DNA from 4 places in the Alteromonas sp. Cnat2-8 genome. Region 3 is predicted to be linked to each of the others. Evidence: predicted binding sites of a transcription regulator. Region 3 holds the regulator's gene; each other region holds the start of a gene.

Region 1 (4,473 bases), 420 kb from region 3:
GCCGCCAATACCGCTGCCTGTAGGCTCAACTAAACCTAACATGGCATTGGCTGCAATAGCTGCATCAACTGCACTGCCGCCTTGTTTTAAAATATCCAATGCCACTTGCGTAGCTAATGGTTGGCTTGTTGCTGCCATGCCGTTCTTTGCAATAACTTCTGAGCGACTTGCAAAGGGTTGCCCCGTTATTCTGTCATAGCCCAAACAGCTGATACTAAAGAAAGCCAGTATCAAAGGTAGAAGTCGCACACTTGCAGTCATAACCGTCCTTTTACTAAAACGTTGCCGATAATAAATCTAGCGTTAGTTTATCGATTCATAGTGTAGCGTTATTGTCACATTACGCCTAGGCTCTTTTCCTAAGCTCAATAATGGTCTTAAAACACATTGCATGAAACGAAAAAAGCCCCGCATTAGCGGGGCTTAAACGAAGTAATAAGGCATTATTGTTATTGTTGTTTCGTTGCCTAATCGAGACTCTCTTACGAACGGCTGCTTGTGAAGTCTGGGTATGCTTCCAGACCACATTCGCTCATGTCTACGCCGTCGAATTCTTCTTCTTCGCTCACACGTACACCCATAACCGCTTTAATCACTAGCCATACCACTAGGCTCACTACGAATACCCATACAAAGATAGTCGCTGCACCAATTAGCTGACCAGAGATGCTTGAACCATCGTTAGTGAAAGGTACAAGGATAAGACCTAGAAGACCTACCACGCCGTGAACTGAAATTGCGCCCACTGGATCGTCAATCTTAAGCTTGTCTAGTGCAACAATGCTAAGCACTACTAAAATACCACCAAGGCCGCCGAACAAAGTAGCTTGTAATGGTGTAGGTGTTGAAGGCTCTGCTGTAATAGCCACAAGACCGGCTAGTGCACCGTTAAGTACCATAGTTAGGTCAGCTTTACCGAATAGAATGCGTGCTACGATAAGTGCAGCAATTGCACCACCAGCAGCTGCAGCATTTGTGTTCATAAATACAATCGCTACTGAGTTTGCACTTTCAACAGTTGCAGTAGCCAGTACTGAACCGCCGTTGAAGCCAAACCAACCCATCCACAGGATAAATGTACCTAAAGTTGCAAGCGGTAAGTTAGCACCTGGAATCGCGTTTACTTTACCGTCAGCGGTGTATTTACCCTTACGAGCACCAAGCACAAGAACACCTGCAAGAGCAGCAGCTGCACCAGCCATGTGAACAATACCTGAACCTGCAAAGTCAGAGAATCCAAGGTCGCCAAGCGTATACATACCGAATACTGCTTCGCCGCCCCATGTCCAAGCACCTTCCATTGGATAGATGAAGCCCGTCATAACAACTGCGAACGCTAGGAATGCCCAAAGCTTCATACGCTCAGCTACCGCACCAGATACGATAGACATTGCTGTTGCAACAAATACTACTTGGAAGAAGAAGTCAGCAGAAGGAGCATATGTTGCTGGCTCTTCAGCGACACCTGTTGCGCCATCAGCCATGATACCGCTTAGGAATGGACCCCAGTCGCCGCCACCGTACATAATGCCGTAACCGCAAATCATGTACATAGTGCAAGCGATAGCGAATAGCGCCACGTTTTTAGTTAGAATTTCTGTGGTGTTTTTCGCTCGAACAAGACCTGCTTCAAGCATCGCAAAACCTGCAGCCATCCACATAACCAGTGCACCGCAGATTAGAAAATAAAAGGTATCTAGCGCATACCCAAGTTCAAAAGTGATTTCCATTATGGTTTTCTCCGCAAATATATCGTTGTGGCTTACAGCGCGTCGCTATCCGACTCACCAGTTCGAATACGAACGGCGTGTTCAAGGTCGTAAACAAACACCTTGCCGTCTCCAATTTTGCCTGTTTTGGCAGCGCCAACGATGGCTTCTACCAGGCGCTCTACTTGATCATCCTGAACAGCAATTTCCAGTTTGACTTTAGGTAGAAAATCCACCTGATATTCCGCTCCGCGGTAAAGTTCAGTGTGTCCTTTTTGACGTCCAAAGCCCTTCACTTCGGTCACGGTCAAACCGTCGATACCGATTTCTGAAATGGCTTCACGAACATCATCTAGCTTGAACGGCTTGATGATCGCTGTGACTAGTTTCATGAGTTGCTCCCAGTTTGTTTTGGTTATTCTGTGATTTATGGTCGTGTTTCCAACTATGGGAAGATAAACCAAGAGCCATGCCACAAATAATTAGCCAAATAAATCAAATACATACAAGCAAACGCTTCATGAACGCACAAAAATAATGCACACTAATGGTGCACTGTTAAAAATTTGCCCAATTTTGAAGCGGTATGAGGTTGCGGTAAGGTGAGAGGACTAAAAAGTGCGATGAAATTAGGATGGAACTATTCGATAGGGCCCATGGTCTGTTGTTTACTATGACGACTATCACCCCATCTTTCTTTGCGCCTGAGCGCAGCATTGAACACCATTCCGTTGCAAAGAAAACGGCGTGGCGCCCACTATTAATTTCGGGCTGTGCACATGTGTTTGGGATCATCGTAGTGGTCATACTTTCTCAAATGGGCATCAACAACCAAAAAGCACGAGTAAATGTTTTGGAGCGAACGCCGGAGATAAGCGCCAGACTGTACTATCCCCCCGTTCCACGCCCTCCTGCCCAAGCTAAACCACAAGAAACTAAACCAATCGATGTTTCCCCTAAAAGGCAAGAAATTGAGTTGAAGCCTGACGCAACCAAAGCGACTGAAGCACTTGATAGTAAGAATGAAATTGTAGAAAGCCCTGCGCCCAAGCAGCAGAAAAATGCTGAGCCCGATACACAGCAGGTATCCATTGAAAGTAAGCCGACTAATACACTGCCGTCGCCCACTTTATCAAAAGACGCAAATCGGCGCGCAGGCTCGTTGAATCTATCGGTAAAAGATGGCGCAGCCCTCTACTTTGAAAAGTATCACAGTGACAAAGTCGCTGAAGACGCAGAACAGGCAGCAAAAGCATTTCAAGAGCGTAAAAATAGTCCTGTGCTTAGCGGGCCAAGCACACAGCAAATACAAGCTAATGAAAATCGACGCCCTTCAAAACGCGTAAACTGTAGCAGTACGACCAATAAAACTTTGGCGATATTGAGTGGAATTGCTGGTGGAACCTTAGAATGCACCAAAATGGACGACCACAAACGTTTTATAGACGCTAGAGTCAATAAACTCCCTAAAGACGAAGAGCGAAACTAGCCGCGCCTTTTAACTATTTACCGTCACATCAGGATAGTTATTTTCTTTTGAAAAACTTAGGGGGTTGCCCGAAATACGCTTTGAACCGGCGACTGAATGCTGCAACATCTTCATACCCTGTTAGCTGAGCTATACCCAACATTGGTGTATCGGTATTTCTAAGTAGTGCTTTGGCCTTTTCCATCCTCACTTTTACAAGGTAATCTCGTAAACTATGCCCGGTGGCTTCTTTAAAGCGTGTTTTGAATTGCGTTGTTCCCATGCAGGCTATCCGTGCTAACTCCACCTGTGTAAAGCCTCGGGCAAGGTCGCGATGAATATGGCTTAATACAGGAGTCATTCGCTTATCCATGCTGCATCCTTTCAAGGATGTTTCTAGCAAGGTTAAAAATAGCGCCAGTATTTCTTCATGGCCTTGGTCAGCAAACTGGCTAATTTGAATCTCTACAAACGATAAAAACGCCTGTAATGCTGACGTTACCTGAAATATTGGGTGTAACCTGTCATTTAAATTAACTGGCACATACTCCAAGTCCGCCACAATAAATTTTGACAGTTCGTTAGCACTAAAATAATGGACCTCATTCGGCGCTATGCATACGCCTTCGCCTACGCCGACTCGCCCGCTAAAATTATCGATTTCTATCAAGATATGTCCGTTGATGGGCAGCACTAACTGAAAGTAGTTGTGTTTATGGCGGCACGTTTGCTTCGTATATGAGCGTACGGATAGCGATGGAATTGGGCTGTCAGTCATTTTATTGCTCCCAACAGTCCATAATAGGTAGTACTGATCTTTTGCCTAACTCACCGTTTATTTGCATCTATTTCCTTGCCGTTAACTCAGTACTCTCTGCCGTTAGATTAAGCACTTTTATTCATTTTGTCACAAATACGTGCAATATTTGATACGCCTAGGAAGGCGTCGAACACTACATTTAAGGAACAAATATACATTTAAAATAAAGACAATAACGGAAAATAAATGAATATAAACTTACGTCAAATAGTCGGCTTGGCAGGTGCGTTGTTACCCGCTATCGCCATGGGTCAGGTCTCCAATGGAGACTTTGAAACATGGACGTCTGGCGCACCTAATTCATGGTCAACTATCGACTCCGGCATTAGTGTAGCTGAAAACTCTGTCTACTCATTCTCGGGAAGCAAGTCTGCTGCAGTTACCGTCAATACGACAACGCAAGGTTCAACTGACTTCCGTCAGACAATCAATGTAACCGCCGGTCAAAATTATGAATTTTCAGTGAGGCTATATCA
Region 2 (4,473 bases), on a different contig from region 3:
TTTTATCTGCGCTACTATCCAACTGCTCAAATCACTAGCGGAATAGGAAATTTTGAATCTCAACTAAACCTACAGGTTTCCATGAGTGGCAACCCACAAGCCAGGGCATGGGGACAGAGACTTGCCAAACAATACTCAAGCGCACAGCAAATAGTTAGCGCAATAATGCGTGAATTTAATCAAGGGGGCTTCCGCTACACCCTATCGCCGAACGCCATGCCTACCGACCCCATCGACCGTTTTTTATTTGAAGAACGCTCAGGTTTTTGTGCCCATTACGCAGGCGCCATGGTGTATGTGCTTCGCGCCGCAGGGGTACCGGCAAGAATGGTGACAGGCTACCAGGGCGGAAGCGCACTTAATGACAATGTGCTGCAAATAAGGCAGTACGATGCACATGCGTGGGTGGAAGCATTTATTGATGGTGTATGGATTCGACACGACCCAACGAGTATGGTGGCACCGTCACGCTTAACCTTCGGGCTTGAACGTGCGTTGGAAGAGCTTGGGGAGTCTCGTGAAGCGAGTATTTTGGGCGACCTTAGCAACGCTGCCATTTTTGCAACGTTACAAAGCTGGTTTCAACAGCTCGATTACTCATGGAGTAAATGGGTACTGGGCTTTGACAATACTGCGCAAACCAACATGCTTGAAGAATTACTAGGCTCGCTAACGCCGCAAAAAATGCAAGTTGTATTTCTTTCCGCCATTGGCCTAATTGGGCTTATTTTAGCACTTTATTTTTTACCCAAAACGCATCGCAACACACGGTCGCCCTCACACAGAGTTTTACTAAACGCAATAAAATGCGTTGAAGCTAAAACAGGAAAAGAAAGAGGGAATAAAACCTTGTCCGCCTTTATGAGTGAAGTTAATCCTTTGATAAACGAAGATGCTACCAAGGCACTAAGACTACTGTGTGAACTATTTGAGCATGAAAAATACGCACACCGAACACAAGAGGCAAAAGTTTATCCAACCATGAAGCGTCAGCTAAAAATGTTAAAACAGGCATTAAAGTAGGAAATAGTAAAACCGATTGCACCTTAAACACTCACACTCCCCCCTTTTTAGTGCAGACTAATTAATAGTGCCTTGGCGCAAGCGACTATCAACACAGCCACGAATTTACACAAGCCATTGTTTTAAATAGCAATAAATAACACGTTTAGGTACATTTTGGTTATTGGCACTTTTTTAGCTTTGTACAAATGGATAACAAAAGTACGAAGGCGCTTATACAAGTATTAGTTGCCAACGGGCTTTAGAGTACAAAGGCGTACACATAACCGACGGTTTATTTGTTAGCTACCACAATGCATGAGTTTCGGACAAAGGCGTCCCCAGTTCTTTCTTACGAGAGCGCTGCGGACGCCTTTTTTTGATCTTCTGGAACGCATTGAAACAGTAAACGCCAACACACAGATGACAACTTATTAATAACGACAACGTGAGGTGAAACCATGGCTTATCTTCTCCCCGCTGAGTTTGCAACCAAGATGGTAGATGCAGGCGAAGCCAAAATTTATATGTCTACACGAGATACTCTTATTCGCGCTTATATGGCAGGTGCAATATTGGCCCTTGCCGCTGTTTTTGCCGTTACCATTGCCGTTCAAACCGGCGTGTTTCTTCTTGGCGCAGTGTTATTCCCAGTGGGCTTTTGTATGCTCTACCTTATGGGGTTTGACCTATTAACCGGCGTGTTTGTACTTACCCCACTCGCTTGGCTTGCACAGCGACCTGGCGTCACGCCAAAACAAATTCTACGGAATTGGGGATTAGTATTCTTAGGTAACTTTGGTGGCGCATTAACCGTGGCCTTTATGATGTCGTTTATTTTTACCATGGGGTATAACGTGGATGGCGGTGCCATCGCGACTAAGGTAGCCAGCATTGGCGAAGCTCGTACATTGGGCTACGCAGAACACGGCGTTGCAGGCTGGTTCACCATTTTTATTCGCGGCATGTTGTGTAACTGGATGGTGTCGCTAGGCGTAGTGGGTGCAATGATTTCAACTCACGTTAGCGGAAAAGTACTAGCCATGTGGATGCCAATCATGCTGTTCTTCTTTATGGGTTTTGAGCACTCAGTAGTAAACATGTTCCTTTTCCCATTTGGCCTTATTATGGGCGGCGACTTCTCGGTTATGGACTACTTCATTTGGAACGAGATCCCAACTGCACTTGGAAATCTTGTTGGTGGCCTCGCCTTTACTGGACTAACCCTGTACACCACCCACGTTAAGACGCTACCCAAACGTACTATCCCTGTTGATAAAGCCGCTGCATCGCAAACACTGCCTATTTAATTAAGGCGCTTATCTTAAAGCCATCATGCCTTGTCCCTACAAGACACGTCATGATGGCGTTATCCGTTTCCTTGGAAATAACTAATTGGGCTCATAATTAAATATGCAGGTAAGAAGCAATTAAACATGAATGAGCGAGCCGCGTTAAACGCCCCAATTAACCCACCAGCTAACACGCTCAGTGTAAGTGCATTTTCTACAGCCGGCGTTAAAGCGATAAACCAAGATGCATACGCTTTCCATGTCTCTGATAACCCAAATCAAAGCAGCGTTTTTGTTATCGCTGACGGTGTAAGTAGCAGTACGGTTAGCCAGGTTGCTAGCGACTTTGCTACCAGTCAGTTTATTAAACTGTTTAAAATAGCGCCGGAACAATGGTCGGTTAAGACGCGCGCTGAAACCATTATTAAAGAGATAAACGCGTTGCTTTACACACGTACGCAAAGAAGTCCCTTTTGCTATACACCAGAAAAAGGTTATGTGTGCACGTTAACAGTGGCAGTGGTAACAGGCAATCACATGGATGTATTTCATGTGGGGGATTGTCAAATTCAGGCTATTTCTAAGAACGCACAGTCGCCTGTCTTACTCACAAAACCTCATCGTCAAGTATCGGAAAGTGAGCCTTCGCAGAGTTATCTTACTAAAGCATTAGGCGTTCAAGCACATATAGATATCGACCACACAACACTCACCCTCAACTCATCGAGCACGTTTTCGATAAGTAGCGACGGCGTTTATGAGTTTGTTTCGCTACCCACCATTCTTATGAAAATCAGTGAGGCCGATACGCTTTCTGAAAACCAAGCTGCGTTGGTAGTACATGAGGCATTTACTAGAGGAAGCGATGACAACCTCACCTTACTTCTCGTAAAGGTTCTTGTAGCTAGCCATGATGGCCTAGACGATCACAGACACCCACTGTATACAGGCGTTTCAACTTCACCTCATTCATCTGTACTTAACAGGCCGTTGGGCAACCAACTGATAACCAATTCTGAGGTTTCTGATGCTGCGATTCATTACTCAAATCAGCAGTCTGATGAACATGTATGCGAAGAGCCTGCTGCCGCAAACTTTAAGACGGGTGATGATGTTGATGGACTGAAGCTAGAACGACAGCTTTATACGTCGGCCCGAAGCCATGTTTTTATTGCCACCAATTCGTCTTGTGAAGCTACGCACAGAAACAGCCCTGTGGTTGTAAAAACGCCGGCTACCGACTTTACCCTATCACCAGAAATGGTAAATGGGTTCCTAATAGAGAGCTGGTTTTCGAGACGGATTAATTCGGCACACGTTATTAAAAGCCCAACGTTTACTGATTTGGGTCTACCGTACTCTCCTTCTGCTTTTTACAGCGTAAGTGAATATGTACAAGGTCAAACGCTAGCTCAATGGGCTGTTGATAATCCTACGCCGCCATTAGAGCAAGTTAGAAATATAATCGAGCAGGTTGGTAAAGGTTTACAGGCAATGCACCGTCAGGGCATTGTTCATAGGGATATACGCCCTGACAATATTATTATTAGCGAACAAGGGCACTGTACTATTATAGATTTGGGTTCAGCAGCCTTAGCCGATGCACCAAGCCTCTATAGTGACACACCTATTCCTGGCGCTGCACTTTTTTCCGCACCTGAATACTTTTTAGGAAATGTAGGCACAGAGCGCTCTGATCTGTTTTCCTTAGCCGTACTCACCTACTATCTCTTGTGCGGGCGTTACCCCTATGGCACAAAGCTCGCTCACTGTCGCACGTTGGCCGAGCAGAAAAAGTTAAAATACCAAACCGCATTGGCTCCTAATCGGCCAATACCTAATTGGGTTGATAGCGCTCTTAAACGTGCTTTGCATGTGAACCCTGACAAGCGATTTTCTTCACTATCTGAGTTTCTTTTTTCGCTTCGCTACCCAAATCCATCACAACATACGGCATACGAGCCGTTAGTAAAACGACACCCTCTTTTTGTGTACAAGGTGCTAATACTGGTACTTATTTTTAGCAATCTAGTTACGCTCATTTTGTTTAACTAACCCTTTAAGGAAATGTAAATGATTACATCGAGAACCCAAGTTACCGACATGATCCAGTCAGCCAAAATTTTAAAAGGCATAAAGTGGAGCCAGATTGCCGAAGTTGTTGGTCAATCAAAAGAAT
Region 3 (4,473 bases):
TGAATCTGGATAAAGGCAAGATTGAAATCGACGACAATGAGCTAACTCATCAGCCCATGCACGAGCGTGCACGCCGCGGAATAGGCTACCTACCGCAGGAAGCCTCTATTTTCAGAAAGCTCACAGTGCATGAAAATATCATGGCCATTTTGCAAACCCGTAAAGATTTAAATTCACAACAGCAAGAAGAAGAAGCTGATGCGCTACTTGATGAATTTAATATTAACCATATACGTAATAGTACGGGGATGAGTTTGTCAGGGGGCGAACGCCGTCGCGTTGAGATTGCCCGCGCTCTGGCAGCAAAACCGCAATTTATTTTGTTAGACGAACCATTTGCTGGTGTTGATCCAATATCAGTTAATGATATAAAGAAGATAATACAACATCTTCGCGATAGGGGTATTGGAATCCTTATCACAGACCATAACGTACGAGAGACATTGGATGTTTGTGAAAAGGCGTACATTGTGAGTCATGGCGAGCTTATTGCGCAAGGAACGGCGGAACAGGTTTTAAGTAATCAAAAAGTAAGGGATGTATACCTAGGCGAACAATTCAGGCTATAGTTAATGTAACCGAATTGTCATTTTTCAGTTTCGCTCTGGTATATTCAATTTAGAGCATTTAAATAAGACGTAGATGAAACCATCTTTACAGCTAAAATTTAGCCAACAACTTACCATGACACCTCAGCTTCAGCAGGCCATTAAACTGCTGCAGCTTTCTACACTTGATCTTCAACAAGAGATCCAAGAAGCGCTCGATTCTAATCCGCTATTAGAAGTTGAAGAAGGTAACGACGAGCCGCAACTAGAAAAGAACAATATCGACAACGATGACAGCGGCTCTGAGGCCACTGCTTCTGCATCTAGTGACACATTAGAAGCCGGCGATGCACTTGAGAAAAACGATCTTCCCGATGAGCTGCCAATCGACAGTACGTGGGATGAATACTACTCTGCTTCATCTTCGCCTGCTCCGGGTCCATCCAATGACGACGAGCAAATCTTCCAAGGTGAGACTACTGAAGATATTCAAGAGCACCTTCTTTGGCAAATGCGCCTTACCCATTTCTCGGATACCGATCGCGCAATCGCTACAGCAATCATCGACTCTATTGACGAGTCAGGTTATTTAACCGTTACCCTTGATGATATTTTAGAAGCGGTTAACGATGATGATATGGAAGAGCCGATTGAAATGGACGAAATAGAATGTGTGCTAAAGCGCATTCAGATGTTCGACCCTATTGGTTCTGGCTCACGCTCTCCACAAGAATGTTTGATGGTGCAATTGCGCCAGTTTTCAGAAGACACACCGTGGCTTGCTGAAGCAAAACAACTGATTGAAGAGTACTCTGACTTACTGAGCAGCAAAGACTATCGTACGCTTATGCGTAAAAGCCGATTGAAAGAAGATCAGCTACGCGAGGCAATGCGTTTACTGCAAACCTTGAATCCTCGCCCAGGTAGTGCTTTAGTTACTAAAGAGCCTGAGTACGTTATTCCTGATGTCTCAGTAACCAAGAAAAATGGCCGTTGGGTGGTTGAGCTGAACCCCGACAGTCTGCCTAAGTTAAGCGTAAATCAACAATACGCTGCAATGAGTCGCCGTGCCAAGAATAGTAGCGATTCACAATTCATCCGCTCACACATGCAAGAGGCTAAGTGGTTCATAAAGAGCCTTGAATCTCGTAACGAAACCTTAATGAAGGTTGCAAACTGCATTGTGCAGCAGCAAATGGGCTTTTTTGAGCACGGCCCGGAAATGATGAAACCAATGGTGCTAAATGATGTCGCAGAAATGGTAGATATGCACGAATCCACTATTTCGCGAGTGACAACGCAAAAGTACATGCATACGCCACGTGGAATCTTCGAATTGAAGTATTTCTTCTCAAGCCACGTTGCAACAGAGTCTGGTGGTGAATGTTCATCTACAGCGATTCGTGCATTGATCAAGAAATTAGTGGCCGCTGAAAAGCCTAGCAAGCCGCTAAGTGATAGCAAGATTGCTTCATTGTTGGCCGAACAAGGCATTAAAGTTGCCCGGCGAACAATAGCAAAGTACCGGGAATCGTTGTCGATCCCGCCGTCGAACCAACGCAAAAGCCTTATTTAATCGGGCTTAATAATATAAGGAAGACGAAATATGCAAATCAACCTTACTGGTCATCATGTCGAAATCACCGACTCTTTGCGTAATTATGTCGATACGAAGTTCAGCAAACTTGAACGTCACTTTGATCACATTTCTAATGTGCATGTCATCCTGAACGTTGAAAAATTAAATCAAAAAGCCGAAGCGACCGTTCATTTAAGTGGCGCTGAAGTATTCGCATCCTCAGAAAATACCGACATGTATGCGGCGATTGACAGCATGGTTGATAAACTCGACCGGCAGGTAATCAAGCATAAGGAAAAACTGAAAAAACATTAGTAGTTAATTAAGCATGGATATACAAGCCATCGTAAGTCTGGACCGCACCGAGTGTGCGGTTCAGTGTAATAGTAAAAAGCGAATTCTTGAGATCATCGCTGATATCGCTGCCAAGCAAAACGAGAACATTGATCAGGCAACGGTACTCAACAGTTTGATGGCTCGAGAGCGTATGGGTAGTACAGGCATTGGCAATGGTATCGCCCTGCCCCACGGACGCCTGCCGGGCCTTGAGAAAGTGATTGCCATTGTTGTAACCAGCACGCCAGCAATCGACTTTGACGCCCTTGACGAGAAACCCGTAGACATCTTTTTTGCGCTACTCGTTCCCGAGGAGCAGACCGAAGGACACCTTCAAACGCTGGCCACCGTGGCTGGTAAACTAAGCGACAAAGAAACGATTAAAGCAATACGTCGCGCAACGACAAGCGACGATATTCTATCTGCATTAAGTTAAACATTAAGCGCCTATTAACCGTTTAGTGGGCGCCTAATTCAACAACGCGTATGTGATAAAACCAGAGTATTAGGGAGAAAGTAGGTGAAGCTGATAATAATCAGTGGTCGTTCGGGGTCTGGTAAGTCTGTCGCACTTCGCGCATTGGAAGATTTAGGTTATTACTGTGTTGATAATATCCCGGTAAACTTACTTCCCACCTTAACCCATACAGTTGTTGACGAGTACGATCAGGTTGCGGTAAGTATCGATGTGAGAAACTTACCTAAAAATCCTGACGATTTGGTGGAAATTCTAGACTACCTGCCTTCTTCGTGGTCGATGACCATTGTTTACATTGACGCGAGCGATGATGTACTGGTTAAGCGTTTTAGCGAAACACGTCGTCTTCACCCTCTCGCCAAGCTTAATAAATCGCTTTCAGAAGCCATTAAAGCGGAGTCTGCCCTACTTGCTCCTATTGCAGAACGCGCAGATTTATATTTGGACACTGATAAGCTTACCATTCACCAACTGGCAGAGTTAATTCGAGAGCGTATCTTGGGTAAGAAAAGCTCACGCCTTGTGCTTGTGTTTGAGTCGTTTGGCTTTAAGCACGGCATTCCTAAAGATGCGGATTACGTTTTTGATGCCCGCTTTTTACCTAACCCCCACTGGGAGCCCGACCTTAAACATCTGACCGGATTAGACGCACCAGTAGAAGTATTTTTGGGGTCGCAGCCTGTAGTGACCAAGTTCATTTGGCAAATTCAGAATTTAATAACGACATGGCTGCCTCATTTAGAGCGCAATAACAGAAGTTACGTAACCGTAGCCATTGGCTGTACTGGCGGGCAACACCGTTCGGTTTATATCGCACAGACCCTGTCGAAAACCTTCAGTGAAATACACCCTGATGTTCAAATTCGCCATAGAGAGCTGAATCAGTAATGACTATTCAAAAAACGCTAACTATCGTCAATAAGTTAGGGTTGCATGCGAGAGCGGCGACCCAACTGGTTAAACTGGCTAATCAATTCGACGCTAAAATTATCTTAAAAAAAGGCGATAAAGAAGCAGACGCAAGCAGTGTATTGGGATTAATGATGCTTGAAAGCCATCAAGGTGAACAGGTAGATGTGATTGTGGACGGCAGTGATGCTGTTGATGCACTTGCAGCTATTGAAGAGCTTATTGAGGGCAGATTTAACGAAGACGAATAGTCTTACTTACCCAATCCATTGACCAATTAATCAACACTTAGCGCAGTTATCTTAAAATCCTGCGCAAAACCTACGCAATTATCATGACAGACTCATCATAATTGCGATATTCTACGCCCACTTAGGCTCTATGGCCTGCATTGTTCATCTTTTAGCTTGTAGGAATAACGCCTTATGGCAGAAGCGCTTGTTTCTAAATACGTACAAACTCAGTTACGCGCACTCAACGCTGCGTTGACCAACGGTCAATTCGTATCTGTACGTAAGCTTCTGCTTGAATTACCGCCTTCAGACGTCGCCCACATTCTTGAATCTAGCCCAAGCAGAACCCGTGACGAATTATGGGAGCTCATTGATGGTGACTTTCACGGC
Region 4 (4,473 bases), 210 kb from region 3:
GCAGGGTTCTTTTCAGATTTAGTACAAGTCCCGAAGTTACGCAGACAAGTGCTAACACTCCTGCATTCCAAAGCCAACCCTCAGATTCTCACCAATGCATTTCAACAATTGTTTGCACAAGCGAGAAAGTAAATGACGTTACTTGAGTTAGTGGTGTGGATGGTTATCGGGTTTACTGGCTATCAGTTTTGGCGCATACGGGCTATTTCTGAACGAACAAACGCTTACCTAAAACAATACTGCGATAAACATGGTTTGCAGTTGTTGAGCGTGGCAAGAGCAAAAACTCGGTTCTCGTTTAAATATGGTAAGCCAGACTGGCACAGTGTATTCAACTTTGAGTTCTCGAGTAATGGTGAGGACCGATATACTGGGGAAGTTGAATTAATAGGTGTAAGGGTTATGCGAACAGAGGTGCCGCCGCATAGGGTTTAAGCTTCTATGTCGAAGAGCGTGAGCGGCTCTTAATTCACCATTCAGGTCAGGTTTTACATAACAAATGCATACGGATTGGTAATAAACAACGCAAAAAAAAAGGGGAACCTAGCGGCTCCCCTTTTTCCTGGAATTTTGAGTATCCTTCTCCGCGATCCTTTGCGACTAAAATCTTCCCGATTAAAATCCGTATACGCCCCTTTCCATCTACTCTCGCGCCTTCCTGTGCGAGCTACACATCCATGCGTAGGTCCCTTTCCTTTTATCCTAATTTACTGTACATCCTTCATACAGTGTTCCTCTTCCTGAGGCTGTCCTTGTCAGACTCCGCTGACGTTCCCTTCCCTCATTCCATTATTTGCTGTACATCCTGCTACAGCTTTGCCAATCCCTTAGCATGTCCTTCTTTCGTCCTTGGTTTGCTCGTCCATGCAAACTAGAAATTCCTTAATGGCTATCCTGCCGTTGGCTTCTTGCCTCTAGCTCCTTGCTAGCTCTCGTCCATTTTTCCCTGCTACATCCTGTATGCGAAGTCCTTTCACATTTTACGTCCCTGAATCCCTTTATATCCTTTAAAATCCGTTTCTAACATCCTGTTAATGCAGTGTCCTATCTGCTTTCCTTTCCCTTTCCCCATTGCCTTGTGGGAGTCTCATCCTTAAGTTGTCCTAACTTATTCCGTTGATGATCCTTGACTCAATCCGTGACTCGTCGTGTTTCCTTGTGACATGTTCATAGTATCCCTTCCAATTATTACCGCCATATTGAATTACAGAGATTTAAGAAAGATTCTTGTACGACTTTTGACTAACTTTTAAAAACTTCAATATAATCAATAGCTTTATACTTTAGTATAAATTAATCTTTCATCATTTAGGTAAGATCACTCACAGCGTTTGTAGGAAATGTCTTACAAACGCTGTAGTAAATTTGGTGTAAAGATTGGAACTGCAACGTATGACGTTTTGGTAGGAGTATCACAACGAATAAAAAAACATCATTTTAGCCTGAACATTACCTCACCGTTCACATGAGAAAGGCTTAGTTGTCCTACAACCTGATAATTGTCATCGTTAAAGAAAGCGCGATGTTTTTCTATGGTCACGAACACTGAAACACCCTCACTTTTTTCATCTTCCTCTACCACGCTATCAATAGCGCCAAGTAATATATGCCCAAGCCCATGATGTTGATAATCTGGATGTACTGCGATGAAACTCAGCATGTGGAAGTTATCGGCGGGAACTAATGCTCGCACTTTTTCTTCTTTCTCTAGCATTTGCTTTGTACCAAACAAACCTGCCGTTAAAAGCATCCGCAGTCTCCAGTGCCAGTAACGTCCTGAACCAAATGCTGCATCGGGCGCGGTCAAGCATGCAACGGCAATAAGCCGCTCATCATCGAACAGGCCAATCATCGGCTGCTCTGCAACCCAAAATGCATTGAGCTCTTCACGGATAGCTGACCGTAGACGGCTTTCATAACCTTCTTTTTCTGCTTGGAAAATGTCAATGAACAATGGGTCATCTACATACGCATTGTAAAGAATAGAGGCGGCAACTTTGAGATCATCTACAGATAGATAGATGGCTTTAACCGTGTCTTGCAAGGGGGCTATTGCATTATTAATAGCATCAGTATTCATCAGGGGCTCCTTGTACGCAAAGTTATACAGCTGCTTTTACCCATTTAAACAAAATGAGAGAAGTGGACACTACCGCACAACTTTTATCATTGCGCCAACCACCCACTTAAACTGATTAAACTTTAGCCTACGCGAAAAACCCCTGCATGTTAACTTTTTATTAACATTTAAAAACAGTTAGTAATGCCTACTTTCGTAATCAATTACCAACTAACGATTATTAGTGCATTAAGCTATAAGCACTGTCACCCCAGCCAACTAAGTTTCCATTTCTGAAAACCAACGGCGTACACTCGTCTTTTGTGGTGATACCATCGCCCATCGTTTTTTGAGTTCGGTAGTAAAGTACGCGATATGTGCCGTCTTGCTTTTCGAACAGTTCATTGAAATCCGCAACGCCCATTTTTCTCAATACACTTTCGTAAGTTGTCCCTGTTTCAAGATCCGCAATGTGTTTACGATTGTTAAACTCTCTGTCTTCCCAATCAGCACCATAGTGACTATCTGAACCGCCACCTACTGATACGACACAACCTGAAAGCAAAACTGAAGATGCCAAAGCTACTGAAAGAAGAACCGTTTTCATGTGAATTCCTTAATTATGTGTGTTGTTTTTATTCGATACTACGCCTACTTTGTGAACCGACACTGAATAGACATAAATACGCTAACGTAAGAACCACTGCGTTTATGCGTGATAATGTAAGTTATGATTGGTAAACAAGATTAAGGCCAAAAATTAAATCATTGATTTTTATAACAATCTTAATAACACCATTCTACGAAGACTTTGAAAAATAGTGAAATCAGTAACTTATTAGTGAAATTGACTACGTAGACAGGCTACACTGCGACTATTCATGACTTTAAACCATTTTCGTATTATGAGTAACGCTAACCTGCAGCAACTTCACGTTTTGTGCCTTCAAATGCATAAAGAAGGAAAAACACCGTCCGTAGGCATTTTACGTGCAAAAGCTCCCTTTAAGGTATCGGTAACCGAAGCTATTGAAGCGATTAAGCGATTTAACGCACACAAACCTAAGCTAGAGGTATCTAACGAAGAAAACGTAGCGCAACAAAATCCTGTTGCCACAACTGATGAGCCGGGCAATTTGCATGCACGGGTAGAGACGTTAGAAAAAGAAGTGGCGGAGTTAAAGCGGGCGCTACATCAAATTATTAACGCCCAATAGCTTTTAGTCTTGCAGGCCGGTAATTTTAGGTCTGATTGACGTCAGTCAAAGCATTAACGTCATATAGCAGGTGTAAGTTGCTCAATAAACACCGCAAGAGATGGCGCAAGAATTTTGGCAGGCTCTCTGCCAACCTGCTCAAGTGCCACTTCGCCACTTTCGTTGACAACGGTTAAAATAAAATCTTCTTCGTCAGTTAAACCAAAAAACAATGTTGGCGCTTGCCTAAGTCTTTGCTTCATCAACAAATGCCCAATCAAGTTTTGCTGTAATCTTTCAAAATCTTCGGTATTGAAAACTTGAAGCAATTCACAGCGACCTTGCGGGGCGTTAGCCTTTAAATTATCGCTGTAGTAACGAGTAAAATACTCGCAGTAGTCAGGATTTAGCTTTAGCGATAATGCCTCTTCAACATTACTGAAAGACTGCACAGGCGATTGAAGCGTAGGAGACCATCTAACAAGCTTACCGTCTTGCGCCGTCGTCTCATAGCACGGCGAGGGCCACTCGCTATCAAATGCTATCTTGAGTCCCTCGCCCTCGGCCTGTTCGACATAAGATGATACAAATTTATCTAATTGTGCTGAAATTGTTAGAGCCATTATGACGTTACCTGCGTATTTTTGGGGTACACTATACAACTAAACAGTTAAGTCAATACTGGGGTTAATTCTACTGCGCCGTAAGACTGTGTGTCGCTGTGCAGTTCAACAATTTAAATCCCGCGTAGATACATAAAAGGTTCTTATGTCGACGGACAACTCACCTCAAAAAATTACTATCTCTGCACCTGATGACCTCTCCTTAGGTAAACAGGTTGACTATGAATTTGAATATAATCCTGACTTGTTGCAAGGCGTGCCGCGCAGTCTAAGTCGTGATACGTTGAACTTGGCCGGCTCAGGTTTACCTTTTGATGGTATCGACACTTGGACAGGGTACGAACTTTCTTGGCTTAATTTAAAGGGTAAACCTAATGTGGCAATTTTAGAATGCCACGTTCCTATTACCTCAAAGAACCTAATCGAATCAAAATCATTTAAGCTATATTTGAATAGCTTCAACCAAACAAAATTCGCTTCAGCAGAGGACGTACGACAAGTGCTTCAAGCGGATTTGTCAGCGTGCGCAGGGGAGCCTGTCGAGGTAAAGCTAATTCTTCCAGAGCAGTTTTCTTCGCTACAATTCCAAGAATTT

The links. Region 3 encodes sigma-54, which starts transcription at its own class of promoters, with help from an activator protein. Its sites were predicted from a motif close to GTTGGCACGNNNNTNGNNT; they were not measured.
Region 1: the regulator sigma-54 is predicted to act here: its motif matches at 2,168-2,186, upstream of glnK (P-II family nitrogen regulator).
Region 2: the regulator sigma-54 is predicted to act here: its motif matches at 1,186-1,204, upstream of MHN00_RS15085 (formate/nitrite transporter family protein).
Region 4: the regulator sigma-54 is predicted to act here: its motif matches at 2,799-2,817, upstream of MHN00_RS01320 (DUF3192 domain-containing protein).

Annotation. Positions count from the first base shown of each region.
Region 1 is NZ_JAKREX010000001.1:945,673-950,145, forward strand. Features, by position in the region: gene ggt (gamma-glutamyltransferase) at 1-261, opposite strand, end outside; gene MHN00_RS04080 (ammonium transporter) at 483-1,730, opposite strand; gene glnK (P-II family nitrogen regulator) at 1,763-2,101, opposite strand; gene MHN00_RS04090 (hypothetical protein) at 2,344-3,198, shown strand; gene MHN00_RS04095 (AraC family transcriptional regulator) at 3,236-3,955, opposite strand; gene MHN00_RS04100 (endonuclease) at 4,184-4,473, shown strand, end outside.
Region 2 is NZ_JAKREX010000005.1:332,823-337,295, reverse strand. Features, by position in the region: gene MHN00_RS15090 (DUF3488 and transglutaminase-like domain-containing protein) at 1-1,023, shown strand, start outside; gene MHN00_RS15085 (formate/nitrite transporter family protein) at 1,464-2,312, shown strand; gene MHN00_RS15080 (protein phosphatase 2C domain-containing protein) at 2,439-4,349, shown strand; gene cynS (cyanase) at 4,368-4,473, shown strand, end outside.
Region 3 is NZ_JAKREX010000001.1:521,241-525,713, forward strand. Features, by position in the region: gene lptB (LPS export ABC transporter ATP-binding protein) at 1-569, shown strand, start outside; gene MHN00_RS02205 (RNA polymerase factor sigma-54) at 643-2,124, shown strand; gene hpf (ribosome hibernation promoting factor) at 2,155-2,442, shown strand; gene ptsN (PTS IIA-like nitrogen regulatory protein PtsN) at 2,456-2,899, shown strand; gene rapZ (RNase adapter RapZ) at 2,984-3,829, shown strand; gene MHN00_RS02225 (HPr family phosphocarrier protein) at 3,829-4,101, shown strand; gene mgtE (magnesium transporter) at 4,276-4,473, shown strand, end outside.
Region 4 is NZ_JAKREX010000001.1:312,213-316,685, forward strand. Features, by position in the region: gene MHN00_RS01305 (DUF3549 family protein) at 1-132, shown strand, start outside; gene MHN00_RS01310 (DUF3301 domain-containing protein) at 133-435, shown strand; gene MHN00_RS01315 (GNAT family N-acetyltransferase) at 1,433-2,080, opposite strand; gene MHN00_RS01320 (DUF3192 domain-containing protein) at 2,301-2,666, opposite strand; gene MHN00_RS01325 (hypothetical protein) at 2,941-3,276, shown strand; gene syd (SecY-interacting protein) at 3,336-3,878, opposite strand; gene queF (NADPH-dependent 7-cyano-7-deazaguanine reductase QueF) at 4,024-4,473, shown strand, end outside.